2 linked regions of the Posidoniimonas polymericola genome follow. The protein of the gene in region 2 binds, or shares a complex with, the protein of the main gene of each other region. Links are inferred from orthologs where the notes say so. Each region holds a gene or a part of one and is shown on either strand. Other genes may lie near its edges. The genes, in order: trxA and Pla123a_RS02495.

The links.
Region 1: the proteins of Pla123a_RS02495 (region 2) and trxA are in contact, whole or in part, in an NMR structure (PDB 2IPA), measured with the Bacillus subtilis proteins. The link is inferred for Posidoniimonas polymericola from one-to-one orthologs.

What each region holds. Positions count from the first base shown.
Region 1 is NZ_SJPO01000005.1:340,937-356,697, reverse strand. What follows is about bases 7,291-10,244. They hold trxA (thioredoxin), read left to right. Parts: upstream 7,291-8,582; coding sequence 8,583-8,906; downstream 8,907-10,244. Other genes in these bases: Pla123a_RS12365 (hypothetical protein), read left to right, coding at 9,114-10,244; Pla123a_RS12375 (thioredoxin family protein), read right to left, coding at 7,665-8,243; Pla123a_RS12380 (tetratricopeptide repeat protein), read left to right, coding at 7,291-7,409. Also shown: Pla123a_RS12410 (circularly permuted type 2 ATP-grasp protein), read left to right, coding at 1-1,641; Pla123a_RS12405 (transglutaminase family protein), read left to right, coding at 1,657-2,526; Pla123a_RS12400 (TRAP transporter substrate-binding protein), read left to right, coding at 2,708-3,730; Pla123a_RS12395 (TRAP transporter small permease), read left to right, coding at 3,761-4,288; Pla123a_RS12390 (TRAP transporter large permease), read left to right, coding at 4,295-5,587; Pla123a_RS12385 (hypothetical protein), read left to right, coding at 5,892-6,683; more of Pla123a_RS12380, read left to right, coding at 6,795-7,290; more of Pla123a_RS12365, read left to right, coding at 10,245-10,616; Pla123a_RS24640 (hypothetical protein), read right to left, coding at 10,781-11,668; Pla123a_RS12350 (M28 family peptidase), read right to left, coding at 11,891-13,195; Pla123a_RS12345 (tRNA modification GTPase), read right to left, coding at 13,353-14,735; Pla123a_RS12340 (SHD1 domain-containing protein), read right to left, coding at 15,029-15,761. UniProt on the Bacillus subtilis protein: Participates in various redox reactions through the reversible oxidation of its active center dithiol to a disulfide and catalyzes dithiol-disulfide exchange reactions.
Region 2 is NZ_SJPO01000001.1:610,593-626,091, reverse strand. The notes cover bases 12,808-15,499. They hold Pla123a_RS02495 (arsenate reductase ArsC), read right to left. Parts: upstream 14,519-15,499; coding sequence 14,096-14,518; downstream 12,808-14,095. Other genes in these bases: Pla123a_RS02490 (Lpg1974 family pore-forming outer membrane protein), read right to left, coding at 14,612-15,499; rpsU (30S ribosomal protein S21), read left to right, coding at 13,729-13,923; Pla123a_RS24435 (hypothetical protein), read right to left, coding at 13,175-13,348; Pla123a_RS02505 (ABC1 kinase family protein), read left to right, coding at 12,808-13,209. In the rest of the region: Pla123a_RS02565 (PEP-CTERM sorting domain-containing protein), read right to left, coding at 1-2; Pla123a_RS02560 (sigma-54-dependent Fis family transcriptional regulator), read right to left, coding at 181-1,761; Pla123a_RS02555 (carboxymuconolactone decarboxylase family protein), read left to right, coding at 2,005-2,595; Pla123a_RS02550 (nuclear transport factor 2 family protein), read left to right, coding at 2,660-3,130; Pla123a_RS02545 (DUF1559 family PulG-like putative transporter), read left to right, coding at 3,365-4,369; Pla123a_RS02540 (hypothetical protein), read left to right, coding at 4,362-4,766; Pla123a_RS02535 (G8 domain-containing protein), read left to right, coding at 4,799-6,973; Pla123a_RS02530 (DUF2238 domain-containing protein), read right to left, coding at 6,987-7,622; Pla123a_RS02525 (hypothetical protein), read right to left, coding at 7,782-8,741; Pla123a_RS02520 (hypothetical protein), read right to left, coding at 9,035-9,226; Pla123a_RS02515 (hypothetical protein), read left to right, coding at 9,689-10,039; Pla123a_RS02510 (DUF3592 domain-containing protein), read right to left, coding at 10,411-10,911; more of Pla123a_RS02505, read left to right, coding at 11,539-12,807. UniProt on the Bacillus subtilis protein: Catalyzes the reduction of arsenate [As(V)] to arsenite [As(III)]. In vitro, can dephosphorylate para-nitrophenyl phosphate (pNPP).

The sequences.
Region 1 (15,761 bases), on a different replicon or contig from region 2:
CTGGGCGGCGAATCGCCGGCCGGCGTGGCGGGGCTGATCCAGGCCTCGCGCGAAGGGTCGCTGGCGGTCGCCAACCCGCTCGGCAGCGGGCTGGTCGAGTCGCCCGTGTTCATGGCCTTCCTGCCGCGGCTCTGCCAGGCGCTGCTGGGCGAGAAGCTCAAGCTGCCGGGGGTCGCGACCTGGTGGTGCGGCGAGCCGGAGTCGCTCGAGTACGTCACGCAGAACGTCGACCGCCTGCTGCTCAAGCGGGCGTTCCGGCAGCGGGGCGAAGAGAGCATGCTGACGGTCGAGCTCCGCGACATGCCCCGCGAGCAGCTGATCGAAAAACTACGCGCCGACCCGCGCGGCTACATCGCCCAGGAAAGGGTTCAGCGTTCCTCGGCGCCCTGCTGGCGTAACGGGCGGCTGCAGACCTGCCGTGTGGCGTTGCGGGCTTTCGCCACCGCGACCCCCGACGGCGGCTTCCAGGTGATGGAGGGCGCCCTCGCCCGGACGACGTCGAGCGCCGAGCCGCTCGAGACCTCCATCCTTTCCGGCGAGGGGAGCAAGGACGTTTGGATCACCAGCGATCAGCCGGTCGAGCCGATCTCGCTGCTCTCTCACGAGGACGAGCCAGTGGCGTTGGTGCGTCTCGGCGCCGAGCTGCCCAGCCGTGTCGCGGACAACAGCTACTGGCTGGGCCGGAACCTCGAACGGGCCGACGCCAAAGCGCGCCTGGTCCGCACGGTCGCCAACCGGCTGACCGGCGAGGACGACCCGACGCAGCTTGTCGAGCTGCCCTACCTGCTGCGGGCGCTGGCCGACGAGGGCCTGATCGAGCCGGGCTACGCCGTCGCCGAGATGCGCGAGCTGCTGCCGCACGTCGACCGGTCGCTGCCGTCGCAGGTGCTCAACTCGCAGCAGCCGAGCTCGCTGACGGCGTCGGTCGATCGGGTGTTCTACTCGGCGACCAAGGTACGCGACCGCCTGTCGCGGGACGCGTGGCGGCTCTTGCTGCGCGTGAGCCAGGCGTTCAACGCGCCCGACGCAGCCCCGCAGGACCTGACCGACCTGATCAACGCGACCGACGAGCTGATCGCCGACCTGGCCGCCGTCGGCGGCCTGGTGGTCGAGAGCATGACCCGCACGCAGTTCTACCGGTTCCTGGACATCGGCCGGCGGCTCGAGCGGGCGGCCCAGCTGGTCGAGCTGCTGACCGCCTGCCTGATCGAGACCCAGCCCTCCGTCCGGCCGATGCTCGAGGCGCTCCTCGAGACCTCCGACAGCATCATGACCTACCGTTCGCGGTACCGCTCGAACATGCGTTTCGTGGCGACCCTCGACCTGCTGCTGACCGACCCGTCGAACCCGCGGAGCGTGGCGTTCCAGCTCAACACGCTCGAGCGGCACATCGGCAAGCTGCCCCGCAGCGACGACGAGGCGCAGGGCGCCGCGGCCGAGCAGCGGCTGGTGATGTCGATGAGCCACGCCATCCGCATGGCCGACGTCGAGGCGCTTGCCGAGGCCCACGAGATGGGCAACCAGAAGCCGCTGGCCGAGCTGCTGGCCCAGATCAGCCGCGACCTGCCGAGCCTGTCCAACGCGATCTCACTCAAGTACTTGGTCCACGCCGGCACGCCGCGGCAGCTCTCACCGCTCTAGCCGACTACGCCCGCCATGCGCTACCGCATCACGCACACCACCAAGTACGCCTACAGCGAGCCGGTGGCGGTGTGCCACAACCTGGTGCACCTGTCGCCCCGCGAAACCCGCGGCCAGACCCGGCAGAGCTACCGCCTGATCATCCTGCCCGACCCGTCAGACGTGCTGCAGCGGACCGATGTCTTTGGCAACCCGACCGAGTACTTTTCGATCCTCGAAGCGCACCGCGGGTTGTCCCTCTCGGCGACCAGCGAGATCGAGATCGACGAGCGGGACGAGCCGGGACCCGGGACGCCGTGGGAGCAGGTGCGTGACGCGCTCCCGGCGGCCGAGCCCGACGCGCCGATGCGGCCCTACCAGTTCGCGTTCCCCTCGTCCAAGGCGCCGCTCGTCCGCCGGCTGGGGCAGTACGCGGAGAAGTCGTTCACGCCGGGGCGGCCGATCGTCGACGCCCTGCGGGACCTCAACCTCCGCATCAACAAGGACTTCGAGTACAACCCCCAGGCCACCACGGTCAGCACCCCGGTCACCGAGGCGTTCGACCAGCGGGCGGGCGTCTGCCAGGACTTCGCCCACGTGGCAATCTCCTGCCTGAGGTCGATCGGCCTCGCCGCGCGGTACGTCAGCGGCTACCTGCGGACGATACCGCCGCCGGGCAAGCCACGGCTGGTTGGGGCCGACGCCTCGCACGCGTGGCTCGCGTTGTACTGCGGCGCCGACGGCTGGGTCGACGCCGACCCCACCAACGCGGTGCTCCCCGGCCGCGACCACATCACCATCGCCCACGGCCGCGATTACGCCGACGTCTGCCCAATCCAGGGCGTCTATGTCGGCGGCGGCGGGCACACGATGGAGGTCACGGTCGACGTGGCCCCGATGAAGTAGCCCACGCACTTGTCCACTTGCGTTGCGCTAGATGGCGCGCGCTCTGCAACCACGAACGCCCGCGGCGGATCTTTCGCCGTCGCGGGTCGATTACCCATACACCTGCGGGTGGGTTTGCCTTAAGGTAGAGGGGCTGCCGCCGCGGCCGCGGCGCTCTTCTTGGACAATCCGATTCCGACCTATGTTTGGCAAAGCCACATCGTTCTTTATCGTTGGCCTGTGCTGTGGCGTTCTGAGCGCGACGCTGGCGTTTGCGTTGGTGCTCCGCTCGGCCGACGATGCCCATGAACCAGGGGGTTCGCCAACGCGGGTGCTGAAGCTGGCCCACAGCCTGGACGAGAAGCACCCGGTGCACCAGGCGCTGCTGCAAATGGCCGAGACGCTCGACCAGAAGTCGCGCGGCCGGCTCAGCCTCGAGATCTTCGCCAACAGCCAGCTCGGCAGCGAGGCCGAGTGCGTCGAGCAGCTGCAGCAGGGCGCGCTCGACCTGACCAAAACCTCCGCCGGGCCGCTGGAGAACTTTATCCCCGAGATCGCGGTGCTGGGCGTGCCCTATGTGTTCCGCAGCGAGGACCACTGCTGGAAGGTGCTCGAGGGCCCGATCGGCGACGAGCTGCTCGCCGCCGGCGAGCGGGTCGGCTTCAAGGGCCTGTGCTACTTCGACGCCGGCGCCCGCAGCTTCTACACCGTCAACCGCGCGATCCTCTCGCCCGACGACCTGGTCGGCCTCAAGATCCGCGTGCAGCAGAGCAAGACCGCCATGGCCATGGTCGAGGCGCTCGGCGGGTCGCCGACCCCGATCGACTGGGGCGAGCTCTACTCCGCCCTGCAGACCAACCAGGTCGACGGCGCCGAGAACAACCTGCCGAGCTTCTACTCCAACCGGCACTTCGAGGTCTGCCGCCACTTCACCCGCAACGAGCACACCCGCGTGCCCGACGTGCTGCTGGTGAGCGAGCAGACCTGGCAGGCGTTGTCGCCCGACGAGCAGCGGTGGCTGCAGGAGGCCGCCTACGAGTCGGCCGACCGGCAGCGGCAGCTCTGGTCGGACGAAACCAAGCGAGTCCTGCAGGCCCTCGAGGCCGAGGGCGTCGCAGTCCACGTGCCCGACCTGGCGCCGTTCATCGAGAAGGTCCAGGACCTGCACCACAGCTACGACGGCACGCAGGTGGGCGGGCTGATGCAGCGGATCGCGGAGGAATAGGGCAGCTTGGACCATCAGGAGCAATCTTCTGTGAGACGCTTTGGCGTGGCGCTGCTCGAGGGGCTGGTGTCGCTCATCATGGGCGCGCTGGTGCTGGTCGTGCTGTGGGGCGTGGCGTCGCGGTTCGTGCTCGACTCGCCGAGCCGCTGGACCCAAGACGTCTCCGAGGCGTTGATCGTCTGGCTGACGTTCCTGGCCGCCGCGGCTGGCTTCCGCCGCTGGGAGCACCTGGGCCTCGACTGGCTGGCCGAAAAGCTCTCGCCCGACGCCCGGCGGCTGCTGGAGGTCCTCGTCGCGCTGATCTGCGCGGTGTTCGCGGCCGCGGCCCTGATCTGGGGCGGCTACGTGCTAGTTGCGAAGACCCTCGAGTCGGGCCAGATGATGACCACGGTGCCGCTCCGCAAGGGCTGGGTCTACCTGGCCGCTCCGGTCGGCGGGGTGTTGATCTGCCTGTTCTCGCTGCACCGCGCGTGGCGGATCGCGGGCGGGGCCGAGGTCGTCGGCGGCGGGCCGGGGGATGCCCCTTCGGTCCCCACCGAATTGGAGCAGCAGGCCTGACGCCGTATGGACGTGCAGATCATCATCATCGTGGTCGCGTTCTTCGCGATGCTGCTGATGAACGTCCCCGTGGCGATCGCGATCGGCGGCGCGGCGTTCATGGCGATCTTGTCGCTGGGCGATGTCTCGACCGGGTACATCGTGGCCCAGAAGATGAGCGCCGGCATCGCCAAGTTCTCGCTGCTGGCGATCCCGTTCTTCGTGCTCGCCGGCCAGCTGATGGGCGAGGGGGGCATGGCGCGGCGACTCATCGACTTCGCCAGCGTGCTGGTCGGCCACCTGCAGGGCGGACTGGCGTACGTCTGCACGCTCACCTGCATGCTGTTCGGCGCCATCTCCGGCTCGGCCACCGCCGCGGTGTCGAGCGTCGGCGGGATGATGCTCCCTGAAATGCAACGCAACGGCTACGACCGCGACACCAGCGTCGCGCTCACCACCACCGCCGCCACCACCGGGCTGATGATCCCGCCCAGCAACGTGATGATCGTGTTCGCGGTGGTCGCCGGCGACGTTTCGGTCGCTTCGCTCTTCCTGGCCGGCATCGGGCCGGGCATCCTGACCGGCCTGCTGCTGATGCTGGCCTGCTGGATCACCGGCTTTCGGGGCGACGAGCACGAGGGTGTGCGGGCCTCGCTCGACGACATCATCCGCGCCGCCTGGGCCGCCTTCCCCAGCCTGCTGCTGATCGTGATCGTGATGGGCGGCATCTTGGGGGGCGTGTTCTCCCCCACCGAGGCGGCCGCCATCGCCGTACTGTACGCCTTCCTCTTGACCTTCGTCATCTACCGCGAGGCGCCGCTGTCGGCCCTGCCGCAGATGCTGCTCAAGGCCGGCATCACCACCTCGGTGATCTTCCTCTTGATCGGCGCCAGCCAGGCGATGAGCTGGGTGCTGGTCTACCAGAACATCCCGCAGACCATCAGCGCCACGATGCTCTCGCTGTCGGACAACCCGCTGGTGATCCTGCTGATCATCAACCTGGTGCTGCTGGTCGTCGGCGCGTTCATGGACATGACGCCGGCGGTGCTGATCTTCACGCCGATCTTCCTGCCGGTCGTCACGGAGCTCGGCATGGACCCGGTGCACTTCGGCATCATGATCATCGTGAACCTGTGCATCGGCCTCTGCACGCCACCGGTGGGGACCTGCCTGTTCATCGGCTGCGGGGTCGGCCAGACCACCATCGCCAAGGTCGCGCGGCCGATGATCCCGTTCTTCATCGCGATGGTCGTGGCGCTGCTGATCATCACCTACGTGCCGCAGCTGTCGCTCTGGCTGCCGGAAGTGCTGGGGCCGTAGGCGACGGGTTCAGGGGAGGTAAGGGAAGTGTCGCGCCCCGCCGCGATCTTGGAAAGGATGCTCGCCGCGCCGGTCGACGCAAATGACCTCCCCGACGGCTGGTTCAGGCGCGGAGAACTTGACTCAACATTCGGTCCAGCAACTTGAGTGGATTGGTTAACCCAACGCCGTTTGCCGCCTGCGGGTCGCACCGGTAGACTGGCGCCATCGCGAGGCCCTCTGCGGGGATGTTGACGGGTAGTGTATTTATGTATACATGTCCGCGAACTCCCTGTCAACCCGCATACTGAAGACCTTCTTCAGTATGCAGTTCTTACTGAAGAAGTTTCTGTCTAATAACAAGTTCTGCAGCAACATCAACATGTGGTATGTCGAATCCTACGAACTCCGAGATGTGACCTTCGATTACACATCTTCGTCGCTGGGAATGTTTGCGACCAAGGCACTTCATTCAAACGGCGTCTGCCTCGTCAACAATATCGACCGTGCTGGCGTCGATGAAGACCCATCCCAAGTGCTGGTTTGCGACTGCTGTGGATTTCCGGGGTGTGAATCCGGCGGGTATATCTCAATTCGACGCGTTGGAAATTACGTAGTCTGGATTCCGGCGTTTACCAAGATGCTTGAAGGTGCGTGGAAATCGAGCCAATACACGCCGCCGGGGTATCTCACCGAGACCAAGTACGGAATTCCCGTATTTGAATGGGCGACCTTTGATTCACTTCGCAAAACTCTTGACACATTGCCGACAATCGAATCCATTCCTTCGCTGATGGCATGCGAGGCAGTTCGTGTCCTTCAATGGTGTGCGCCATTTTCAATGCTTGGCAAATTTCCTGACCCACCACAATTACGCGCTGATGCGATTTTGGCCGTTACCGATGGCGACCTCGCGCGTGAATGTGATGTAGTACAACGCCATCTAAATGAAAACGCAAATTCGACATTCGAATTGGAACCAGTTTCAACAATCGCACCGATTGAATTTCATCTTGACGTGCCAAAATACACCTCTTGGTCGCCACTAGTGCGTTACAATGATGGGCGGTTGGCGTTTAACTTGGACACCATCGGCGCGTACGCCAATCAACCGTGAATGCTGCAGAACAAAGCCGTGAACCGGAGCACTCATTCACGCGGCATTTGAAATCAAGGTCTTCCGTTCGTGCCCGGTTACGACTGCCGTTCTGCCGCTGAATTTACAACGATGCGATTCATCGACGCTCTTACTCAGCACCCTGAAATTCCGATCTTTGGCCGGGTCGAAGGACTCGAACCCGACACGGACGACATTCGCGATTGGGAATTCGACCCAATCGATGCGGCAGTCCTCCGTGAATCCGAGATCAGTGACTTTTTCGTCGTGAAGGCGAAACATGTACTTCCAGGCGGCACAATCCAAGATTGCTACTTGGACCTCTGCCTTCCTGAACGCATCAGCGATTACGCATACTTTCTGCGCGACGGTGAGATTGAATTTCGATACCACCACGAATGTGATGGCGATGTGGTCTGCGGTGTCCCAATTGACTGCTTCGGGGTCTACGAACTCTTTTACTCACGAATTGCCCCTGATGTCGGTATCAACATTCTCCGAAACGGACTTAACTTGTCGCCCCATAGGCAATACATCGCGGAAGACCTTGGCTATATCCTTCGCGACGAGCGAAGATTCGCCGAAGCTGCAGAAGCGTTTCAGATTGCTGCCGACGGCCAGCCTTCTTCGTACTTCATATACGGTGAACTGGCTGGATGCTATGATGAACTTGGCGATACCGAGCGTGCCGCCAAATACCAGTCACTTTTCGCATCACACGAATAAGACGGGCAGAACCATGGGATGCAACGGAGCGGCGGTGGTGCGGTTTTTGGTGAGATCAATGTCAACTCCCGCCGCCCGCTGATCCCTACCGTTATCCGCAGCGGTTGCTCTTAGACGCGGACACCTCGCGCAGCTCCGTCAGATCTCTAGCAGCCGAGGCTGGACGAACCGCGGCACATATCGACCCTCACTGAGAGATTGCGGCAACGCCTCGAGGTTGCTATCTCGAGCTGTTCGCAGAGCCTCAACTACCCGCTAACCGAAGTACTCCGGCTCGCCGCCCGGCTTCCATTTGATGTTGCAGCCGATGCTGGGGGTTTGGTCCTCGGAGGGGGTCTTGCCGGCCAGCACCTGGTCGGCGGCGGCGCGGAGGTCCTCGCCGGTCACGGGGATGTCGCTGCCCGGGCGGCTGGCGTCGAACTGGCCGCGGTAGACCAGCTTCTTGTCCGCGTCGAACACGAAGAAGTCCGGCGTGCAGGCCGCCTTGTACGCGATGGCGGTGTCCTGCGTCGCGTCGTACAGGTACGGGAAGCTGTAGCCGCGGGACTTGGCCTCCTCGACCATCTTTTCGGGCGAGTCGTCCGGGTAGTTCTCGACGTCGTTCGCGCTGATGCCGACCACCGCCAGGCCCTTGGCCTGGTACTCGTCGGCAAACTTCTTCAGCTCGTCGGCGATGTGGATCACAAAGGGGCAGTGGTTGCACATGAAAACCACCAGCAGGCCCTTGGAGCCGTCAAAACTGTCCAGGGAGACCGTTTTGCCGTCGACGTTCGGGAGCGAGAAATCAGGGGCGGGCGTGCCGAGCGGCAGCATTGTGCTGGGGGTTTTAACCATGGGTGGGGCTCCGGATCTAGCGGGACGGCGAACGAACCTCGCGGGGCCGCCTGGGTCCTGCCCTGGGCGGGCGGCGGGACCTGCCTGCAGCGGGCGGCCTAGGTCCTGCAGTATAGGAGCCACGGCCCCGCCGCCAACCGGCCGGGGGGGCCGCCCGTAGCGTTGACAGCGGCCCCGCAGCTCCTACAATCGTTTGCACGCAAACAACTTACGGCCGATGGCCCCGCCGGGGTCGAACCCGCTGTCACCCGACGCCGTAGTGAGTCACTAGCAGATTTGTGTCATTAGAAACCAGCGGTCCGGCGCCAGGCGGACCGGTTACCAGTTCAGGAGACTACCGTGGGCGTTCAAGAAGTCAACGACGATAACTTTGAGGCAGAAGTACTGAAGGCCGGCGAGCCGGTGCTGGTCGACTTCTGGGCGCCGTGGTGCGGCCCGTGCCGTCAGATCGCCCCGCTCGTGGAAGAGCTGGCCGGCGAGAACAGCGGCGGCGCCAAGGTCGTGAAGCTCAACGTCGACGACGCCCCCGGCGCCGCGCAGAGCTACGGCGTCAGCAGCATCCCGACCCTGATGGTCTTCAAGGGCGGCGAGGTGGTCGACCGCTTCGTCGGCGTCCAGCCGAAGAACCGCCTGCAGGACGCGATCGACTCGGCCAAGGCTTAATCTACGCCGGCCGGCCAATAATGCCACCAACGACCAGGAGCCCCGCTGCTTGCTAGCAGCGGGGCTCTTTTTTTTGCGCGGTCACGCGGCAATTCGCTCAAGCCGTGACGCCGGCTGGCCGAAACGGAAGATAGGCAAATCTTACCGTTTGTACGGGTCGCACGGGCACGACGCCCCGTGGCGGCCAGCAGAAGGGAATCGCGTTCGATGCCAGACAAGTCCGCCAAGGCCTCCGAGTCGCGGGTAGACCCGCCCCACGCCATCCACCGCGCGACCGCCAAGACCGCCGCGAAGGCGGCCGTCGGCGGCGAAGTGGCAGAGGCCCCCGCCGCGCTCGAGCTCGAATCGTCGATGCCGATCGACAAGCACGCCGCCGAGCTGGCCCAGCGGCTGCAGCAGCAGCAGGACGCGCTGCAGCGCCGCGCCGCCGAGCTCGACGCCCGCGAGCTCGACCTGCAGGCCAAGGTCGAGTCGGCCAAGCTGTGGTTCGAGGAGCAGAACCAGCTCGTCGAGGAGCGGCCGGGCGGCGAACGAGACCCCAGCGCCGACGCGGCCGCCGCGGAGCGGGCGAAGCGGGAACTCGAAGAGCTGAGGGCCGCTATCGCCAAACGCGAACAAGAGCTCGACGCCCGGCAGGCCGAGCTGTACCAAGAGATCGAATCGTTCACCAACGACCGCGGCAAACACGGCGACCGCATCGCCGAGCTAGACCGCCGCCAGCAGGCCATCCAGCGCCGCGAGGAAGAATTCAAAGCACGCCAGCAGGAGCTCAACGGCCAGCTCAAGAGCAGGTCCACGGTCGAGGCCGAACTCGAGCGGCAGCGGGTCGAGCTGGAGTCGCAGCAGCAGGAGCTGCAGAACCAGATCGCCGGCTTCGCCGAACGCGAGGCCCAGCTGGCCGCCCGTCAGGCAGAAATCCAGCTCGCCATCAAACGCTACGAGGCGCTCGGCATCACCGAACGCCGCATCGCCCAGGCCGAGAGCCAGAGCAACGAGTCGCACGCCCGGGCGATCCACCTCGACGAGGCCGAGGCGATGCTCGCCGAGGAGAAGCGCTCGCTGCAGCGGGAACGCTCGCAGCTCAACGCCGACCGCCAGGCGATGCAGCAGCAGCACCTGATGGAACGTCGCAAGATCGAGGAGGAGCGGGTCACCATGAAACAGGAGATCGCCCACGACAAGGAGCTGCTGTCGCGGCGGGCCGAGCGGATCGACGACCGCGAGGCGGCCCTCGAACGGCTGCAGGTCGAGCTCCAGGGGACGCAGCGCGAGGTGCTCGAGATGCGCCTCGCCACCGAGGAGACCTGGGCCCAACTCACCGGCGCCCTGGCGCCCGCCAGCCTGACGCGTTCGATCGCGCAGGTGCGGGCCCGGCTCAGCGACCACTACGAGCAGACCCTCCGTGAGATGGAGGAGCGCCGGGTGGAGCTGGAGGGCGTCTCCAAGCAGTTGGGCGACGAGCAGTCGCGGCTCGAGGAGCACGGCCGCCAGCTCCTGGAGTGGTCACGCCGTCGGGACGAGGAGATCGAGAAGCAGGCCGCGCGGCTGATCGCACGCGAGCGGGAGCTCGACCGCCAGCAGGGTCAGTACGAGTCCCTCGAGGTGAGGTGGAACCACGAGCGGTCGGAGCTGCGGGCCCGCATCCGCGACCTGCTGTCGAACATGCGTCACGGGCCCTCGGGGGAGGGGCCGCTCGCCAAGGCGGCGTAATTGCAGCCATGGTCAGAAGGGCCATCCCGCAGTAGCCCATCGCGCCAGCCATGGGACCGATCGTGGCATCCCAAACAAAGAAGCCCTGAGGGAGCATCGCGCTCCCTCAGGGCTTTTGCTGCTTGTTTGGGCCGTTTGCCCCACGGCTGGCGCCGTGGGCTGTACTAGGCCTGCTCGGCTTCGGTCGCTTCGACCTCGACGTCGGCCTCTTCGGCCTCGACCTCAGCTTCCTCGGTCTCGGCCTCCTCCACCTCAACGGTGTCCTCGCTGGCCGAGTAGCTGCCGGCGAGCGAGTGCTCGCTGCTGCCGCTGGCCTTGCGGGCCTCGGCCCGGCGTTGGGCCTCCTGCGAGTAGGCCATCGCCGTGGAGATCTGCTGGCGGGTGAAGTACGGCTCGCGGATGGAGCTGCGGACCGTGCCGGTCAGCTTCTGGGACAGCTCGCCCCAGGAGAGGTCGTTGTTCAAGTTCCAGACCGACGCCTGCACGGCGCCGTGGTTCAGCTTGCCGGAGCCGAAGGCGGTCAGCAGCTCGATCACCTCGGGGCGGTCGACCACTTCCTCGACGCGACGCAGCTCGTAGGCCTTCGAAGAAGTCGGGTCGCGTTTGCCGTGCTCCAGGCAGACCACGGGGACTTCCAGCTTGGCGGTCTTTTCGGCCGGGACGCTGAACGCACCACCGCCGCCGCCCAGGCCGCCGCCGCCGCCGCCGCCGCCTACCGACTGGCTGCCGCCGCCACCGCCGCCGCCGCCCAGGCCACCAGCGCCACCACCACCGCCGCCAAACTGAGCCAGCACCGGCACGCCGGCAAACGCCTCAGGCATCTTCAACGCCAGCGGCTGCTTGGTCTTGTTGGTGATGATCACCTTGGCTTCGCGGTCGCTCTTGGCGATGAACTTCACATCGACGTCGCCGCTGTCCATCGCGTCGAACAGGTCGATTGCGGAGGGGGCTGCGACTGAGGTTTCGGTCGCGACCGACTCGGCTGCCCAGCAGCTGCTGTGGGTCAGCAGGCCAGCGACGCAGAACGCAGCAACAAACAGGCGGGAAACCATTTCAGGACTCCAGAGTGACGCAAACGCCGCGGACGCGACGTGGGAGGACAGCAGTTCCGGCGAGCGGACCGAGGGGGACGCCCCCCTCGCCTCTGTCCAGCATAATCAGCCACTCTGGCAAAACCAAGCAATCCAGGGGGAAAATGCCGCCCCGGCTCACCGCTAAGCCGCGGGGCGGCCCTGGTTTGCGTCATTCGCGGCGGCTGGGCCCGCCGGGGCGGTTCAGCCGGCCGGCGAGATCCCACTGATCACCGTGTGCTCGACGCGGCCCCGCCGCTCGATCTGCAGGGCGATCTCCTCGGCGTCTTCGGCAAGCCGCTCGTTGAGCAGCTCCTGGAAATGCCGCGAATTGGCGAACGGCTGCCCGTCGATATGGAGGATCCGGTCGTGCACTTGCAAGCCGGCCTCGGACGCCGGGGTGCCCTCGGCTACCCGCGTCAGGAAAACCGCGCCGGGCTCGCCGTCGTCCTCCCGCCAAGAGATCCCCACCCGCGGCGCCGGCGCGCCCTCGGGCAGCGGCGGCAGCGGCCGCTGCCGCCGGGCCTGCAGCGACTTGCCCTCGTTCATCCCCTGCCAGCGGAACTTCGGCAGCTCGTCGGCGTCGGCGGCGGTCAGCGCCAGGTCGAACAGGTACCGCGATGTCAGCCGCACGCCGTCGGTGTTGATCAGGCTAACGTCGTCGCTCGGGCGGTGGTAGTCGTCGTGCAGGCCGGTGTGCAGCATCAGCGTGGGGACCCGCCGCTGCAGGAAGTTCCAGTGGTCACTGTTGTTCTCCAGCTCCCAGGTGAAGTCGAGCCACACGCCATCGTCCGCCGCGACGCTCGCCAGCCGCCGCAGGCCCGCGCCGCTGCGGGTGCAGCTCACCTCGAGCCGGCCCTCCCGCATCCGCCCGACCATGTCGATATTGATCGACAGCGGCACCGACTCCAGCGGCACGGTGGGGCGGTTGCACCAGTGCTGGCTCCCCAATAGGCCAAGCTCCTCGGCGTCCCAGAACGCGATGATCAGCGACCGCTTCGGCTCGATCTCGTGCAGCGCCACCGCCTGGGCAAACTCCAGCACGGCCGACACGCCGCTGGCGTTGTCGTCGGCGCCGTTGTGGATGTAGCCGATCGGCCCAAAGCTGGTGCGGCGGTCGCCGTAGCCAACATGGTCGTAGTGGGCGCCGATGACGATGTGCTCGTGCTTGAGTTGGTCGTCCGAGCCGGGCCAGACCGCCAGCACGTTGCGGCGGCCGCCGCTGAACGGCTGGTAGTAATCGTCCTCGGTCCCGCCCCCCTGCCAGCCCATCTCCTGCAGCTGCTTGACCAGGTAGGCGGCGGCCGCCCGGCCACCGCGGGAGCCGCCGCGGCGGCCCTCCAGGGCGTCGGAAGCCAGGACCTCGAGGTGCGCCAGCGCGTCCTCCGCGCGGATCGAGGCCAACGCCGCCATCTTGGCGTGCTCCTCGGCGTGCGCCGCCGGGGGCGAGACAAACACGGCGGGCAATGCGACCAGGGTCGCCAGCAGGGTCCGGGGGGTGAGGGGCACCGGATCGTCCTCGGGGTCGTGGCCAGGACGACGCACGCGGGGGCCGCGTGGTCGCCATCTGCGGGAGTATCGGCCCGTCGGCCGCCGCTACCTCCGCTAGGATCGGTTTTACTTGCCGCCCGGCCGCTTCGGGGGCCCTACAACCGGCACACCCGGACTACTTCCCGATGCAGAACCGGCTGAAGATGCGGTCGAGCACTTCGTCGTTGTCGGCGTCGCCTAGCACACGGCCCAGGCCCGCCAGGGCGGTCCGCAGCTCGAGGGCCACGAGGTCGTCGGCCCCGGCCGAAACGAGCTCTGCCGCCCGGCCTAGTGCGTGCTCGGTCTCACGCAGCGCCTCGCGGCAGCGGTTGGCGGTCGAGGCCACCATCTCGCCGCCGGCTAGCTCGGTAACGGCCGCGGTAATTTGGTTCAGCAACGCGTCCAGCCCGTCGCCGCGGCTCGCGCTGACGGCCAGCACGCCCGCTGGGGGGGCGGCGTCGGTCAGGTCAGACTTGGTTTGCAGCTCGATGGTTTCTTGACCGGCGACAGCGGCCCGGGCAGGGGAGGGCGATGCCGCATCAGCCGGCCGGCAGCGGAGCACCACCAACGCGTGCTCGACCGATCGGGCACGCTCGCATTGGGCGGCGGAGTCGAGGGAGGTTTCGTCTACCGCTGCGGTCTCGCCGGCGGTGTCGGTCAGCTCGAAGCGGACCCCGCCAACGGACAACACGCGGCTCACGCGGTCGCGGGTCGAGCCGGCTTGCTCGGACACGAGCGCCGGCACGGCCGACTGGTCGACGCCCGCCAACTGGTCGAGCGCGTTGAGCAGCGTGCTCTTGCCGGCGTTCGGCGGGCCGGCGATGACGACCGTCGGCAGCTCGCCGGCGGCGTCGCGGTCACTGGCCTGGCGGGCCGCGGCGGCGACGTGCTGCTGGGCCTCGCCCAAGCGGCGGAGCGTCTCCTCCGGCTCGATGAACACGACGTCCTCCTCGTCGACAAAGTCGAGGCCCGCCTCGATGTCGGCTAGCAGCGACAACAGGTCCTCCCGCACGGCCCCCAGCGGCCCGGCCAGCCCGCCCGCCAGCTGCCGCAGCGCGGTCGCCAGGTCGGCGTCGCCCCGGGCATCGATCACGCCGAGCACGGCCTCGGCCTGGGTGAGGTCGATCCGCCCGCTGAGCACCGCCCGCAGCGTGAACTCGCCCGGCTGCGCGAGTCGCGCCCCGCCCTCGGTCAGCGACCGCAGCGCCGCTTCCAAGAGCGGCGGCGACCCCGGCAGGTGCAGCTCAACCGACGGCTGCCGCACGTAGCTGCGTTGGTCGGGCCAGACGTAGAGGTCCGCGGCTGCCGTGCGGTCGACGCCGGCCAGCTCCAGCCGCAGCCGCCCGCCCTCGATCAGCACCGGCCGCCGCGCGGCTGTCAGCCTGCCCGCCGAGTCCTCATCCAGCCGCCCCGCCACAACACGGACCGCATCCGGCCCCGCCACCCGGATCACCCCCCGCGCAGCCGCCCCCCGGGCGCTGGCGATCGCGGCGATGGTGTCGGTTTCATCGGGAAGCATGGCAGGCGGTCTCTGTTCTCTTCGCTGCCTTCTGTTCTATACCGACCGGCGAGGGAACAGAAGGCAACGAAGAGAGCGAAGGGCCCTGCGGGTGGCACGCCCCTGCAAGGGCGTGGCGGCGCCGGTGGTGGCTTTCCATGCCCAATCGATGCGCTAGCGGTGAATGAGCCGCTGACGGCGAGACTGTGAGGTCGGAACCCGGCCGTTCCTCGGTTGGCGTCGCTGTATGGGCGGCGTAGTGTCCCATTCGCCAGTCGCCCGCGTCGAGCGTCCCGTCGTGCTCGCCGCCGAGGCTACTCGAAGACCGAGTAGTCGTCCAGTTGGCCGTTGACAGAACTTCTCGTGTAGCCGTACGCACCGTTCTTTGTCGCCGTGCCCGGCCGGGCGATCGAGGACGGGACCGAGAAAGAGTTGATCCATTTGAGATAAGGTTTCGCACGGCGCCGGACCGACTCTTCTACGGTTTCGCCGTCCCGTAGGACCGATCGCCCCGTAAGCGCCGTGCCCATTGTGTTGGTGTAGAGCGTCTCGCCGTTGTGCACGATGCTGATCTTCATATTGTACAAGACGACATCGAAGTCGAGGATCTGTTCGTCGGAGCTGCTCATCCGCTGCCGCATGTCGTACTGGGCGTCGTCGAGGATATAGATGGAGGCCTGATCCCTCCGGCTCCTCTCAACGATGACATGCAGCGTTCGCTGCGGCTGGGGCTCGCAAGCGACAATGATGACGGTATCGGCTCGCTCCCGGAGCTCGAGGCCGGCGGCGCGGATCGACTGCTCCATCGCGCTACGGACGTCGTCGCCGCCTTCGACCTCTGGCGGGATATCAACCGCGAGTTCGATCGGATCGCCCTTCCGGTAGACCATGAGATCGTCGGCTGAACCGAGGCGTTCGGCGGCGGCGACAATCGCGGGACGCGGCAGCTCAATCGAATCGATGAACGGGTCCCGGTTGCGGGCGCCGCTTCCTGGGAAGTACCAGAGTCTGCTGCCGGCGACCGAAACAGCCCCGTCGCGATCGGCC
Region 2 (15,499 bases):
ATGATCTGCGGTCCTATCTCTGCTCTTTAGAAGACGCGACGAGCGCAACAATCTCGACCGAGATCCCTGCTGCAGACGCTGCAATTTAGGCGGGGTGACCTTCCGGCAAGTCAACCGACAGCCTACGCCAACGGTTCTCCGCAGTCAATAATGCGGGCCCAGCGACTCATTCGAGACAAGTTACCGCCGCTCGACGCCCATGGCTTTGAGCCTCGAAATCAGCGTCGACGGTTTCATGCCGAGCAGCTCGGCCGCTCCGCCGGAACCGTAGACCTTGCCGCCGGCGGCGTCGAGCACGCGGCGGAGGTTGGCGCGTTCGAAGTCGCGGACCTGGGCTTCGGTGAGCAGTTCGGTGGCGTCGGCGGCGTTCGTGGGCGGCGCGGCAGCGGCGGGCGCGTCGTCGAGTTGGACGCGGAGCGGGCCGCCGCGCGACAGGATTACTGCCCGCTCGACCACGTGCTGCAGCTCACGGACGTTGCCGGGCCAGTCGTACTGCTGGAGCTGCCGCGCGACCCCCTTGGTGAGCCGCGGCCTGGCGACCGCCAGCCGGCGTGAGGCCTGCTCGAGGAAGTGCTCGGCCAACAGCGGGACGTCCTCCCGGCGGTCGCGGAGCGGCGGCAGCTCGACCGGGAACACGCTCAGCCGGTAGTACAGGTCCTCGCGGAAGCGGCGCTGGCGGGCCTCCTCACGGAGGTCGCGGTTAGTGGCGGCGATCACCCGGACGTCGACGCGGCGGGTCCGTTCCTCGCCGATCCGCTCGATCTCGCCCTCCTGCAGCACCCGCAGCAGCTTGCTCTGCAGGTCGAGCGGCACCTCGCCGACCTCGTCGAGGAACAGCGTGCCGCCGTCGGCCAGCTCGAACCGGCCTACCCGGTCGCGCAGCGCGCCAGTGAATGCGCCCTTGATGTGGCCGAAGAACTCGCTCTCGAACAGCTCACGCGGGATCGCCGCGCAGTTCACCTTGATCAGCGGCCGGTCCGCGCGGCGGCTGCGGCGGTGCAGCTCACGCGCGACCACCTCCTTGCCGGCGCCGCTCTCCCCCAAGATCAGCACGGTCGAGTCGGTCGGCGCGACCAGCTCGATCTGCTGCGTGACGTTGCGCAACGCGGGGCTGCGGCCGAGCATCTCGCCGAAGCCCTGCTCGGCGGCGATCTCGTGCTGCAGGTGCTCGTTCTCGTCCTCCAAACGCTGCCGCAGCCGCTGCACCTCTTCCCACGCGTAAGAGTGCGCAATCGCCGCCGCGGCGTGGTCCGCAATCATCCGCAGCCAGTCGAAGCACTCGTCGCCGATCCGCACACGGCTGAACACGCCGAGCACGCCGAGCACCATGCCGTGGTGCGTGAGCGGCTGGCCCGTGAAGCCGACGATCTGCTCGGACTGTGCCCACTCCGGGTCGACGACCCATTCGGGCAGTGTGTCGAGATCGGGCGCCTCGATCGCTTCGCCGGTCAGCGCGATGCGGCCCACCTTGCGGACGCCGATCGGGAAGCGGCGGAACCGGCCGTCGAGTCGCGAGAGGTTATTCTCTGGTTCCACCACCGAGCGGCCGCGGCTCGCCACCAGGTGCAGGCACTGCGACTGGTCGGGGCACTCGCTGCGCATGGGGCAGGTCTCGCAGCCGGCGCCCGGCCGCACCAGCCACAGCCGCGCGAGCGCGACGCCCTCGGACTCGGCGATCCGGCTCACCAGCAGATCGAGCAATGCCGGCAGTTCCCGCTGCTGCGCCAAGTCGAGCAGCAGCTGCTTGGGATGGCTGAACATCGGGGTGTGATCGGAGAGCGGCGGCATGGCTGAAGCATAGCGTAATCTCGCTGCCCAACCACGACTTCTCGCTTGATATCGAAATGTCGCTGCTCTAGCAACCCGGCAAGAAAACACCTAAAGCTCTACCCAAAAATAACTTACGAGAAATCCCGACGTTTGGCGCCAATCATGCCTAAGGGCACTGCTATGACGGCGAGCTGTCGCCCAGAACCCACTCCCTGCCCTACCAGGAGCTCTATCATGTCGCGTCTTCCCCTAGTTGCCTCTGACCAAGCCAACGCCACTCAAGCCGCCCTGCTGCAGGCCGTGCAGTCGAAGCTGGGCCGCGTGCCCAACCTGCTGCGGGGCCTGGCGAACTCGTCCGCTGCGTTGCGGGGCTACCTCGACCTGTCGGCCGCGCTTGGCGCCGACGCCATGCTGACGGCGCACGAGCGGGAGGTCATCGCGCTGGCCGTGGCCGAGGCCAATGGCTGCGAGTACTGCCTGGCCGCCCACACGGCCATCGGCAAGTCGACCGGCATGGACGCCCACGCCATTACCGCCGCCCGGCGCGCCTCGGGCGGCGAGCCGACGGCCGACGCGGTCGCCAAGCTGGCCGCCGCGGTCGTGGCGACCCGCGGCCGCGTCAGCGACGACGACCTCAACCAGTTCCGCGCCGCCGGCTTCGACGACGCGGCCGTCGCCGAGGTAGTCGCCGCCGTGGCGCTCAACACGCTGACCAACTACTTCAACAACCTGGCCCAGACCGAGGTCGACTTCCCCGTCGCGGCGCCGCTCGAAGAGGTCGGCGAGGCCGCCGCGTGCACGACCGCCTGCGGCTGCAGCGTGTAACCCCTGCCATGGCCGGGCGCCGCGAGGCGCGGCGCCCGGCCCCTTTTCGAATGGAGATGAACCGATGACGCCCCCGACCTCCCTCCGCCCGCCGTTCACCGAGTCGACCGCCCGGCAGAAGGTCCGCGCCGCCGAGGACGCGTGGAACTCACGCGACCCGGCGCGGGTGGCCCTCGCGTACAGCGAGGACTCGACGTGGCGCAACCGCGGCGAGTTCCTGCAGGGCCGCGACGCGATCCGCGGCTTCCTGACGCGCAAGTGGGCCAGCGAGCTCGACTACCGCCTGATGAAGGACCTGTGGTCGTTCACCGACAACCGCATCGCCGTCCGCTTCCAGTACGAGCACCGTGACGCGTCAGGCCAGTGGCGCCGCGCCTACGGCAACGAGCTGTGGGAGTTCGACAACGAGGGCCTGATGCGGCGCCGCGAGGCCTCGATCAACGACGTCTTGATCGCCGAGACCGACCGCAAGTTCCACTGGCCGCTCGGCGAGCCCCGCCCTGCTGACACTAGTCTGGTGCTGTGCGTCGCGTAGTGTCGGTCGATACGACGCCCGCGCCGCACCGATCGACACGCTAGCGGAGAACGTCTTGTTGTGTTTCGTCGCTACCGTGCGGCAGCACCGCTCGCGGGAGGGTGCGAGCGTCGTTTCCTAACGCTTAGCGCGAGTTTGGCGCGCCATTGGCTAGAGGAGAGCAGCAGTCGCGGGCGCCGGTCCCCGCCAGACCGGCGCCCTGCCCTCCCGCCAGCACCTCCCTCCCGTTGCCCCATGCGTTTGAAGTATCCCCACGTTCGCGCTTTCACGTTGGTCGAACTGTTGGTCGTGATCGCGATCATCGGCGTCTTGATCAGCCTGCTGCTGCCGGCGGTGCAGTCGGCCCGCGAGGCGGCCCGGCGATCGTCGTGCCAGAACAATTTGAAGCAGATGGCGCTCGCCATGCACAACTACCACGACACCTACCGGATGTTCCCGCCGGCGCGGCTGTCGAAGGACCCCAAGTTCGGTCACATGGTCGGGCTGCTGCCGTTCATCGAGGAGGGCAACGTCGCGGACCTGTTCGACCGCACCGCGCCGGGCGGCTTCGCCGACCCGTCGCACCAGCCTCTGGCGAATCTCGAGGTCGGACTCGTGCGTTGCCCGTCAAACCCGATCACCGACCCGATCAAGATGCGGCTCTCGAGCTCCACCGGCTCGAGCTACGGCGACTTCCTCACCACGACCGGCACGACCAGCGACCCGGGCGCGGCCGGCATCCTCACCGGCTGGGCCCTCGACTACTGGGTCAACCACGGCATCAACTCGTCGGCGTACGAGCTGGTGAACCCAGGGGCCGACCGGCCGTCGCCGATCTTTAAGGGGGACGAGCCGAAGATGTCGAAGGTGACCGACGGCCTGTCGAACACCACGATGGTGGTCGAGCACGCCGGCTACGACCAGCACTTCGTCCGCGGCGTTGGCATGCCGATGCCGTCTGACGATGTCACGCTCGACCAGCCGGGCGCGTGGGGCACCTGGCTCGGCTGGTGCGCCTTCATGGTGCAGACCTACCCTTCCTACACGGCCGAGACCTACCCCACCACCCTCCGCAACATCCCGGCCGGCACGGACTGTGCGATCAACTGCAACAACTCGCAGGGCGTCTTCGGCTTCCACCCCGGCGGCGCGCACGCCGGCATGGGGGACGGCAGCGTCCGGCTGCTGGCCGAGGACACGTCCGCCCGGGTGCTGATGTTCCTGGTGAGCCGCGACAGCGCCGAGGTAATCGATGACTAGCGTCCGATGGCTGGCGTGCCTCGCACTGCTGAGCGTCGGCTGCGACCAGCACCCCGCCGCCCGCGAGGTGCACGGCAGTGTGCGGGTCGACGGCCGCGCGGCCGAGGGGGTGTACGTCGTGCTGACGGAGGCAGTTGCTGCCGGCGCGCCGCCGACGGCGTCCGCCACCGCCCGCACCGATCCCGACGGCGCCTTCAAAATCCGCGTCAGCAGCGACGGCCCGTTCGCTGTCACCGCGTTCTGGCCGTCGGTCTTGCTCGACGACGGTTCGGTGGTCGAGGGCCCCGACCGCTTCGGCGGACGCTACCGCGACCCCATTCAACCCGTGACGACCTTCGCGCTGCCGAGCGGCGATGAGCCGGCCACGATGGAACCCATCAACCTCTCGCGCCGCTAGAACGCGTGGCGTCTTAACCGGAGTCAGATAACTTGCAATCGACCGCCCGCTGCCTGGCACTCGTGCTGTGCTGCCAATTCGTCGCGACCCACCAGACACTCGCCGCAGCCCCTGAACCGCCGTTGCTCCGCACCGCGCAGTCGGGCCCGTGGTCTGACCCCGCCACCTGGGACGCGGGCCGCGTCCCTCAGACGGGCGACCGGGTAGTGATTGGCCGCGAGCACCACGTGCGGTACGACGTCGCGTCGAGCGAGGTGCTGCGGCTGGTGCAGATTGTCGGCACGCTGGAGTTCGCCCGCGACCGCGACACGCGGCTCGAGGCGGGCTTGGTGCAGCTCACGGCCAGCGAGGAGCCCTCTGAGCAGGGCTTCGACTGCCATGAGACCCCCGAGCACGTCCACCCCGGCGGGCACCAGGCGACGCTGCTGATCGGCGAGCCGGGCAGCCCGCTGCCGGTCGATCACACCGCCACGATCCGCCTACATTATGTCGCAGGGATGGACCGCGAGTCGTGCCCCGCGCTCTTGAACTGCGGCGGCCGCATGGAGCTGCACGGCGCGCCGCTCGCCAAGACCTGGGTCAAGCTGCAGCGCGGCGCCGAGACGGGCGACAACCGCGTCGCGGTCGACCAGCCGGTCGCCGACTGGCGCGTGGGCGACCGGGTGATCGTCACCAGCACCACCCGGCAGCGAAATCGGCGGGGCCGCAGCGGCGCCTTCCTCGACGACGCCTTTTTCGACGGGGCCCAGACCGAGGTCCGCACGATCACCAAGATCGGCGGCCGCGACTTCACCGGCGGCTACCCGATTACGCTCGACCGGCCGCTGACGCACGATCACTACGCTGAGGGCGCCTTCCGCGCGGAGGTCGCCAACCTCAGCCGCAATGTCGTGGTGGAGTCGGCCGAGCCCGACGTCGCGCGGGGGCACACCATGATCCACGTGCACTCGCGGGGCTCGATCAGCTACGCCGAGTTCCGCCACCTCGGCAAGCAGGGCGCGCTCGGCCGCTACAGCCTGCACTACCACCTGTGCGGCGACACGATGCGCGGCAGCTCGGTCATCGGCGCGTCGATCTGGGACAGCCACAACCGCTTCCTCACCATCCACGGGACCGACGGCCTCGTGGTCCGCGACTGCGTCGGCTACAAGTCGATCGGGCACGGCTTCTTCCTCGAGGACGGCACGGAGACCAACAACGTCCTCGACCACAACCTCGCCTGCACGGTCGGTCCCGGCCGGCCACTGCCGGAGCAGGTGATCCCGTTCGACCCCAATCGCGGCGCCGGCTTCTGGTTCGCCAACTGCCAGAACGTGTTCACCCGGAACGTCGCCGCGGAGTGCGCTGAGTACGGCTACCGGTTCGACTGCAAGGCGGCCGACGGCTACGACCCGGTGCGGCCGATCCGCCAGCCGGACGGGGAGGTGGCGATGCAGGACACCCGCACCATGCCGTTCGTCCGCTTTCAGGACAACGAGGCCCACACGATGCAGTTCTTCTGCCTGAACCTCCGCGGCGTCACCCGGCCCGAGGGGGGCGGACTCGACATCTACAACCAGAACCTCACCCTCGCCGACGAGGCCGCCCAGGCGATGCCAGCGCCCGGCAAGCCGTTCTGGGTCCGCGACTTCCGCTGCTGGGAAGCCAACTGGGCCGTGCACCTGGGGACCACCGGCGTGTTTGTCGACGGGCTCGACGTGTTCGACTCGGACGTGGCGATCTGGCGCTCGATCATGGACCGCTCTGGCTACCGCCGCATCACCACCGCCAAGATGCGCGTCAACGACATCCACAACCCGCTCAGCATGGGCATGCCGCCCGAATCGGAGGACGAAAGCGGATCGCGCCGCCGCTTCGGCGGCGTGTCGAGCTTCAGCGACGAAGAGCCGCCGGTCACGCTGGTGACCCACGCCCTCCGCGACGGCGCCCTGGTCCGCGTGGCCGGCGCCACAGCCGACGCCAGCGACATCAAGCAGGTGCTGGTCAACGGCCGACCGGCCCGCTCGGTCCGCGGCAGCTACGCCGAGTGGGAGATCACCCTGCCCACGCCTTCAGAAGATCGGTTCGAGGTGGTCGCCGCCGCCGAGGACGTCAACGGCCTGGCCGATCTCGCCCCGCACGTGGTGCATGTCGGCGGCGACGCCCCGCCCGCCGCCCACCCGTCGCACCACCACGTGACGACCACGCACGGGCATCATCACGAGTGAGGCAGCCCTCGAACTATTTGCCAACTTCCGGCTGACGGCGCAGGTAGATCACGGTCGCCGCAATCAGCGAACCGACGAGGTTCGACACCAGGTCCCAGCCGGTGTTCTCGTACTCGCCGACGTTGGTCTCGGGCAGGGTCTGGAAGGCGGCGAACTCGACTACTTCGTTCAGCGCACCTGCGCCCATGCCGACGCAGACGCACAGGGTCATCAGCCCGAGCGTTGGCCGCGGGCGGACGCCGTGCTGGGCGAACGCGTAGGTCAGCCCCTGCCACGCGATCCAGGTCACCAGCCCAAAGCCGAAGGCGTGCACCACCTGGTCGTACTTCAGCCGGTCCTCGATCAGCCACAGGTTGTAGAGGACGTGGGTCTCGCCGCCGATCGGCCAGTCCACCGGGAGGTAGACCAGCCCGCCCGCCATGTGCAGCAGCCCCCACACGGCGAGCCCCCACAGCGCGCCAATGTGCAGGTCGATCTTCCGGTGCAGCGCCACCACCGCCCCGAGCAGCAGCAGGGTCACGGTCAGGTAGAACGCGAACTCCGCGTTCGGCGAGCAGATTAATCGAACCAGTGACGCCCCCAGGTACGCTGCGGTGAACACGCCCACGGCGTACTCGGAAGGTTTTAATGGGCGGTGGAAAAGCGGCATGGTTCGAAGAGTGGCAAAGACGGAAGGGACTCGCTTGCACGCCTGTCAGTCTAGCGAATGGGGGCCCGTTGTGCTGTGAGGAGACACCATCCAGGATGCCCCGTAGTGGTGATTCCGACCTGAGCAAGAGTAATCTGCGCCGCCACGGCGTGCGAAGCGTTAGCTGCTGTAAATCACTCCGAACTTCACGCCTGGCAGGTGCTCTTCCATCCACTCTTCGAAAGCACGGTCCAGGGCGTCTGGCGGCGGGAGTACTGGGAAAGGGCTGATAGGTATATTAGGAAAACCACCTGGTCTGAACTTGAATTCGATCGAATCCCGATGAGCAGGCAAGTCGGGTTCGTGCGCTGCCGTGTACGGCCCGAGGTATTTGAATCTCCGAAAGATGTTGTGGAGCGTTATCGCCTCGAGGTGCTTGCTGCGACTGAATTCCTCCAGCCAGCGGCCATCGAACGCACACCCGCTAAGGGACAGGCCGGTTAGGTTGGGCACACGCGACAGGGTCTCGAAGTCTTCGCGACTCAGCGTGCCTGCGATCGCCAGATACTCCAGCGCCGGGATATTTGTCAGGTGATGGAGCGACTCAGGATCCAGCGTTTCGCTGTCCAGCGTTAATTGCCTCAGTCGCGGCCAGGCCGCCAGATGCCGGCACCCCGCGCCAGTGAAGCCGCGGTTCCCTCGTTCGTGGAAGTAGAGGGACTCGATCTGCCCCGAGAGTAGGCCCAGGACTGCGAGTTGCTCGTCGGTAACGCGGGTATCGGCGAAGTAGATCCGCCGCACTCGAGGCAGACGCTCCATCGCAGCGACCGCCAGCGACAGGTTCGGCTCGCCGATCGGCATCAACCGGCGCTCCTCCCGCCGACCCGACAGACGCACGCCAGTAACGGCGACGAAGCAGTCGACCCCCAACCTGCTGGTAAGCCACTCCGGCGCCCAGAGTCCCGACAACCGCTTTTCGTACTGAACCGTAGCCCCGATGGCTTGCAACGCTTCAACCGCCGAACGCTGCTGTCGGACGCTGCGGGCGTAGAGCCCGATCGTGACAGCCAGCACTGTCATGCCGACGAGGACGGTTCGCAGCGAGAAGCGGAGAAGCCGCGGATAGGATCGTGACTCCACTCGATCTCCCATCAGTCAACGCGGGCTGCATCGGCAAGGGCAGTCCTGGCGGCCAACGCATCCTATCACCGAACAGGATGAATATGCGTGCCTATCAGTCTAGCGAGTGGAGGCCCGCTGTGCTGTGCGAAGCCGCTAGGCGCGCTGTCGCGTCCGACTTGGAAGAAGGTCTGAATCCTCGCGGCTCGCTGCCCGCCCTCTGCTTCCTCTGCGCCCTCTGTTCCTACCCGTTTTGACTAACAGGAGGGAGCAGAGAGAGTCGCCACTACTGCAGCGAGAACTCGGCAGGCCTGCTAGGCATGGCCGTACGGCTGACTCGCGAGACCGATCGCAGAAACCGCTGCGCCGCCGCACCTGGCCCACTCGGCGGCCTGGGCGACGCGGGCCACGTCCTCGGCCACGTCGTCCTCGAATCCGAACGTCTGCCCGTCGCAGTGGACTTCTATCGAAACGCGGTAGTCCAGCGAACAACTGCTGCCGGGCAAGGGCAGACTCTCGGACCGATACAGCAGCTGAGCTGCGCTGTGAAGGCTTCGCGCGAGGACAAGATCTAGGAAATCGCGATGGCTTCGGTGTTCGCCCAGGGCGGCGGGCGCCACGCCGACGGTTGCGGGGCGAATGCCCCACGTCGTGAACGCCAACACCGCGTGGCCGGGCCTGCCGTCGGCCACCCTTGGGGCAATGGCGGCGCGTGGGTCCGTTAGGGATCGGCGAACGCCGCGGCCGTGCCGCGGGCGCCTGCACCACTGCTGGTGATGGTTCCGCCGCTGCCAGCGTGGCCATTTCATCGCCAGGGTCGCCGAGCAGCCCATCCACTCAAGCTAACGAAGCCCGTCAAAAGGCTCCAATTCGCCATGAACTGGCGCTGTTTAGTCAGCGGCACACGATGTGCATCTTACTTGGGGCACTACGAGCGATGCTTTTCTCATTCCAATGGAGGTGCCGCAATGGCGACCAAAGCAACGAGCAACACTGCCGACAATGACAGCGCGTGGGAACGCGTGAAGGCGGCGTTCGCAAACGACTGGGAACAGACCAAGGCAGATTTTGGTTCTGACAACGCGCGCGATATGGACCAAGATGTCGACGATACCATCAAACAGGCGATCGGCTCGGACGACGCCTTTGAGAACCGTGAACAAGCATTCCGGTTCGGCTACACGTCTCAGCAGAAGTACCGGTCGGATCACCCAAAGTGGAACGACGACCTCGACACCAAGCTGCGTCGCGATTACGACGGTGACTACGACGCCGACCGCCCGTACATCCGCCACGCGTACGGATACCATCACGACTGAGCCGCACCAGAGCGGTGCGACCGATGATCTAGCGCAACCGCAGGGCAGCCCGCTGCCCTGCGGTTTTCTCGTATGCGCTGGCAGAAGTCGTCGCCGTGAAACAACTGGCGCACTGGAGCGAGAACCGCAGAGAGCAGAGCTTCAGCATGCTCGATCTGTGGCCACAAATGCCATACCGGTTGCAGCAGACAACATGGTCACGGATCGCTGCCGGCCAAGCAAGATAAGTCGCCTCAGGCAGAGCCGTTCACCCCCACCTCTCGCCCTTTGCCGCCGCTGCGTCCTCCGGTTTCCTTCCCTTCCTGTGAACAGGAGGGCGCAGAGGCAACAGAGAGAAGATCGACTGAAGCGTCAAGAACTCGGCAGGCCTGCTAGGCTCGGCCATACGCCTGCCCCGAGAGACTGCCATCGTTCGACGGCAGTCGCGGGGCAAACCACACCGCCGCGAGCAGTGTGGCGCCGATTGCCGCGACCGCGGCGCCGCCGTACCGAACCCACTCGGCCGTCTGCGCGACGCGGGCGACGTCGGCCTGTGCGCCGATCAGGCACAGGCCGCTCCCGTCCGGCACGAAGACCACACTGACGGAGCCCCCCTCGGCCAATGGGCGGTAGATGTCCTCGGCCACATCGTCCTCGAGGGCGTAGTCCTGGCCGTTGTGCTCGGCGTCTAGCCAGACGCGGTAGTTGGTTGTGCGGCTGTTGCCGCTGCCAGACGAGACTTCTCGGAGGCGGGTCACCCGGGCGGTCGTCGTGACCCCGTCGGCCTCCAGCCGGCTCATTTTGCCGCCGAGCACCAGCCCAATCGCGACCGTCACCCCGCCGGTGAAGGCAAGCGAGAGGAAGAGCAGCGGCAACCGATATTGGCGGGGCATCGCGGGAACCTCGATCTTGGGTCGGCAAGACGCAACTCAAGTGTAGGTCATCGGCCCGGCTCTGAACTTGCCAGCAGGAATCCGACGAATCCCAATTCCCTGCCGGTTTGTTACTGCAAAGCGCCACGACGTGCGGTCCAATAAGAGTGTTCGCCGTGTCGCGCTGACGCGAGAAGTTGCTTCTCCGCGGCGTGCGGTGCTGCGCCGGTGGTAAGAGAAGTCGTTGTGACGGGCCAAGCCGCCGAGGGGTCGGCGTGGGTGGGGGTTTTGTCCCCTCCGCGCGTTTATTCGGACAATACACCGGTGGCGGCGGTGGGGGGTGTGCAGCATTGTACGCTGGTATAGCAGTGCGAAACGCGTTGCGGGTGGGGGCGCCGGCGATCCGCTCGGCGAATGTGTGGGACAAAACCCCGGCGACTGCGGCAGACGCGCGGCGGAGCCGCGACGCTTTGTAGACGCACCAACTTTCCGGCTACAACCGTTACCACCACTAGAACCCGATCGCTCCTGGGCCAACCGTGGGCGAGCCGCGGTGGCGAGTCGCCCGGGGCCTACCGTAGAGGTACCATAGAGTCGCAGCCCCGTTGTTCCCCCCTGCCCTGTTCAGCCTGGCCCCGTTCGGCACGGATGAAGATCTCGACCATCCCGCAGCTCTACCGCAACGCCAACCGCTGGCGCGAGATCGTGTCGGTGCTGAGCAAGTACCAGCTGGCCGGCTGGCTGAGCCGGTTCGAGCTGCCGATCGCGACCGGTCTGCTGAAGGACTCCGAAGGGGCGGCCATCTCGCGGATCAGCCACGAGGCCCGCATCCGCCGGGCGATGGAGGAGCTCGGCCCCGCGTTCATCAAGCTCGGTCAGGTGCTGAGCACCCGGCCCGACCTGGTCGGGGCGGCACTCGCCGACGAGCTGGTGCTGCTGCAGAGCAGCGCGCCGGAGGACAAGGGGGACTGGATCCGAGCCACCATCGAGGCCGACCTGTGTGGCACGCTCGAGGAGTGCTTCGCCGAGTTCGAGATGACGCCGGTAGCGTCGGCCTCGATCGGCCAGGTGCACCGCGCCCGGCTGACCGACGGGCGGCTGGTGGCGGTCAAGGTGCGGCACGAGCACATCCAGGCCCAGGCGGCGGTCGACACCGACATCCTGATCGGGCTGGCGTCGCTGGCGGAGCGGCTGCCGGAGCTGAAAAACTACCGGCCGACCGCGGTCGCGACCGAGTTCCAGCGGACGCTGCTGCGGGAGCTGGACTTCTCGCACGAGCGGCGGCGGCTGGAGCAGTTCGGCGAGTACTTCTGCAAGTCGGACTCGGTCTGCGTGCCGGCGGCGATCCCCGAGCTCTGCTCGTCGCGGGTGCTGACCGCCGAGTGGCTCGAGGGACGCAAGGTGAGCGACCCGGAGCTCCGCACCAACGGCGCCGACCTCGAGCTGGTCGCGCGGCGCGGGGCGCAGGCGTTCCTGACGATGGTCTTCGAGCACGGCGTCTACCACGCCGACCCCCACCCGGGCAATTTGATCGTGCTGCCGGGCGACCGGGTCGGGCTGATCGACTTCGGCATGGTCGGCCGGCTGGGCGACCGGATGCGTGAGGACCTGGAGGACATGATCTCGGCGGTCGTGAACAACGACTCGCAGATGCTGACCTCGGTGGTGACCAAGGTCGGCGCGACGCCGCCGGACCTGGACGAGGCCGCCCTGGGGATGGACGTCGCGGACTTTGTCGACCACTACGGCAGCCAGCCGATCAGCGGGCTCGACCTGAGCGGCGCGCTGCACGAGCTGATCGGCATCATCCGCCGCCACCAGATCGTGCTGCCGGCGTCGCTGGCGATGCTGCTGAAGCTGATGATCATGCTCGAGGGGACCTCACGCAAGCTGGCGCCCGACTTCTCGCTGATCGAGATCCTCGCCCCGCTGCAGCGGCGGGCGCTGATGCGGAGGTTCTCGCCGGTGCGTCAGGCGCGGCGGCTGCGGCGGCTGTTCTTCGAGACCGAGCGGCTCGCAGAGACCCTGCCGCGGCGGCTCGGCAGCCTGCTAGAGCAGGTGCAGTCGGGCAAGTTCGACGTGCACCTCGACCACCGCGGGCTGGAGCCGTCGGTCAACCGGCTGGTGCTGGGGATGATGACCAGCGCGTTGTTCCTCGGCTCGTCGCTGATGGTGAGCCACGGCGTGCTGCCGATCCGGATCTGGCCGCTGGAGGGGACCTCGGCGCCGGGGCTGGCGGGCGTGGTGCTGAGCGCGATGCTCGGGATGCGGCTGCTGCGGGCGATCAGCAAGTCGGGGCGGCTGGAGCGTCGGAAGTAGCCGCGGAGGGGAGCAGCTCGGCCAGGGCGGCCTCGATGCGGGTGTTGAGGGCCTCGATCTCGTCGATCAGGTCGTCGTGCCGCTGGTCGAGATCGGCCAGCCGCTGAGCGTGCGGATTGGCCTGCGGGGAACCAGACATGCGGAGGGGACGGCGGACGCCGGCCTTTTCGGAGGGGGATCGCGATCGGAGGCCGCTCACCCGTTGGGCGCCCTCAACGCCAGAAAGATCGACCCGCCAGGGCCTGCGGGTGCACCGGATCCGGGGCGGTCGGTGGCCTGGAACCCTTTGTGGCGCCAACAGTTGCGCGTTGTGCCGGTCGGTCCTGAAAAGCCGGTCGGAGCGGCTCGGCAAGGTGTGCCGGCCAGGCAGGCTGCGAGCGGCGAGTGCGGCGCCCAGTCCGGCGAGACGCCTTGGCGCAGGCACGGTAAATTGGCTATCCTTACGAATTCCCCACAGCCCGGCAGCCTGCCGTGTGGGGGGATCACCCCGGAACGCCCTAGTTAGGATGAATCAACGACGTGGTTAAGCTGACCCTTCGCGAACGAGAAACAGCCCAAGAGGCGGTCCGCCGCTTCCGTAAACTGGTGGAGCGTAGCGGCATCAAGAAAGAGATGCGTGTCCGCGAGTTCTACGAGAAGCCGTCCGAGACCAAGCGTCGCGCCCGCCTGCGTGCCCAGCGTCGGGCCCGCCGCGAGCGGCTGCTCAACAAGTAACACTGTCAAGTAACACCGTCGAGCGCGACGCCGACTGGCGCCCCAGTGTCCGCCGGACACGTGAGCACAACGGTCAGACGCGCCGCCGAGGCGACCAGAGCCCCCGCCGCTAGCAACTGGCGTTGAAGGGGGCTTTCTTCTTGCGCGGATGGTCTTGTTGCTCGGGCGTTGCTCAGCCCTCGAGCGAGCCGGGCAGGCCTTCGACGAACTGGCGGATCTCGTCCCGCACCCGGCGGTAGACCTTCATCTTGGCCTCGTCGTCTTCCAGGTCGGCCGCCAGCCGCGGCGGGTCGTCGAACGGGTGGTGGACCACCCGGGCGTTGCCGGGGAACACGGGGCAGTTCTCGTCGGCGTGCCCGCAGACGGTCACCACCACATCAAACTCCATCGGGCCCAGGTCGGCCACGGTCTGGGACTCGTGCCCGCGGATGTCGACGCCCGCCTCCTGCATGGCGCGGACCGCGTACGGGTTGAGTCCGTGCTTCTCGATGCCGGCCGAGTAGGCGTTGAGCGCGTCGGACTTGAGGGCCCGGGCCCAGCCCTCGGCCATTTGGCTGCGGCAGGAGTTCCCGGTGCAGAGGAAGAGGAGGTTCATCGGCGTGTAGTGGGTTGTAAGTTGCGCAAGAAAAAAGCAGGGCCGGCTCATTCGAACCGGCCCTGCCTTAGGTTTCAAGCGTGCCTTCGCAGCCTAGAAGGTTCCCTCAGCACGGAGGAACCAGCCGTCGAACGCCAGGATGTTGGCGTCGTCCAGGCTGACGGTCTGGCCACCGGTGGTCGTGGCGAAGTTGTACTCCGCACGGTGCCCCAGGTCGTGCCAGGCCGAGAACAGGTAGCCGCCGCTGACGCTCAGGTTGCTGGTCAGCGCGACGGTGCCGCCGGCCTCGAGCTCGGTGACCGGGATCACCTGAGTGCCGCTAAAGTAGCTCGGTGTAAACTGGTTGGCGCCGGTGCCGTCGGTGCCAATGGCCGAGTAGTCGAGGTCGCCCACGAGCAGCGAGATGTCGCCTTTTAGGAAGACGCTCGTCATGCCGGTCTTGCCGAAGTAGCGACGACCCAGGAAGCCGCCACGCAGGCCAACGCCGGTGAAGTCGACCCGGCTAGTGGCGGAGCGGTTGGCGACCGGGACCGTCGTGCTGACGATGTTGTTGCCGTAGTTCAGCTCGGAGCTGATGTCCGCGAAACGCACGGCGCCGCTCCAGGTGATGTCCCACGCGGGGCACCAGCAGCCGCAGGGGTCGCAACCGCAGGGGTCGCAACCGCAGGGGTCGCAGCAGTCGCCGCAGCCCGAACCGAGGGCACACCCCAACGGAATGGTCTTCATGCAGGCCAGGTCGAAGTTGTTGAGTTTGACCGAGGACGAGCCGAATAGCGTGTCGCCGGTGCCTGCCGGGATTACCTCGAACGGGGCGGCGATGTCAACCGGCCCGACGCCCGCGGCGCCCGACTGGGCAATGCTGTTGAAGTTGCCGTCGCTGCTGAAGTTGGTGTAGGTGAAGCGGAATTCTTGGCCACACTCGGGGATACGAATTCCCGCGTAGACCCGGAACGAGGGGTCGAAACTCGACTCGAACTGGTG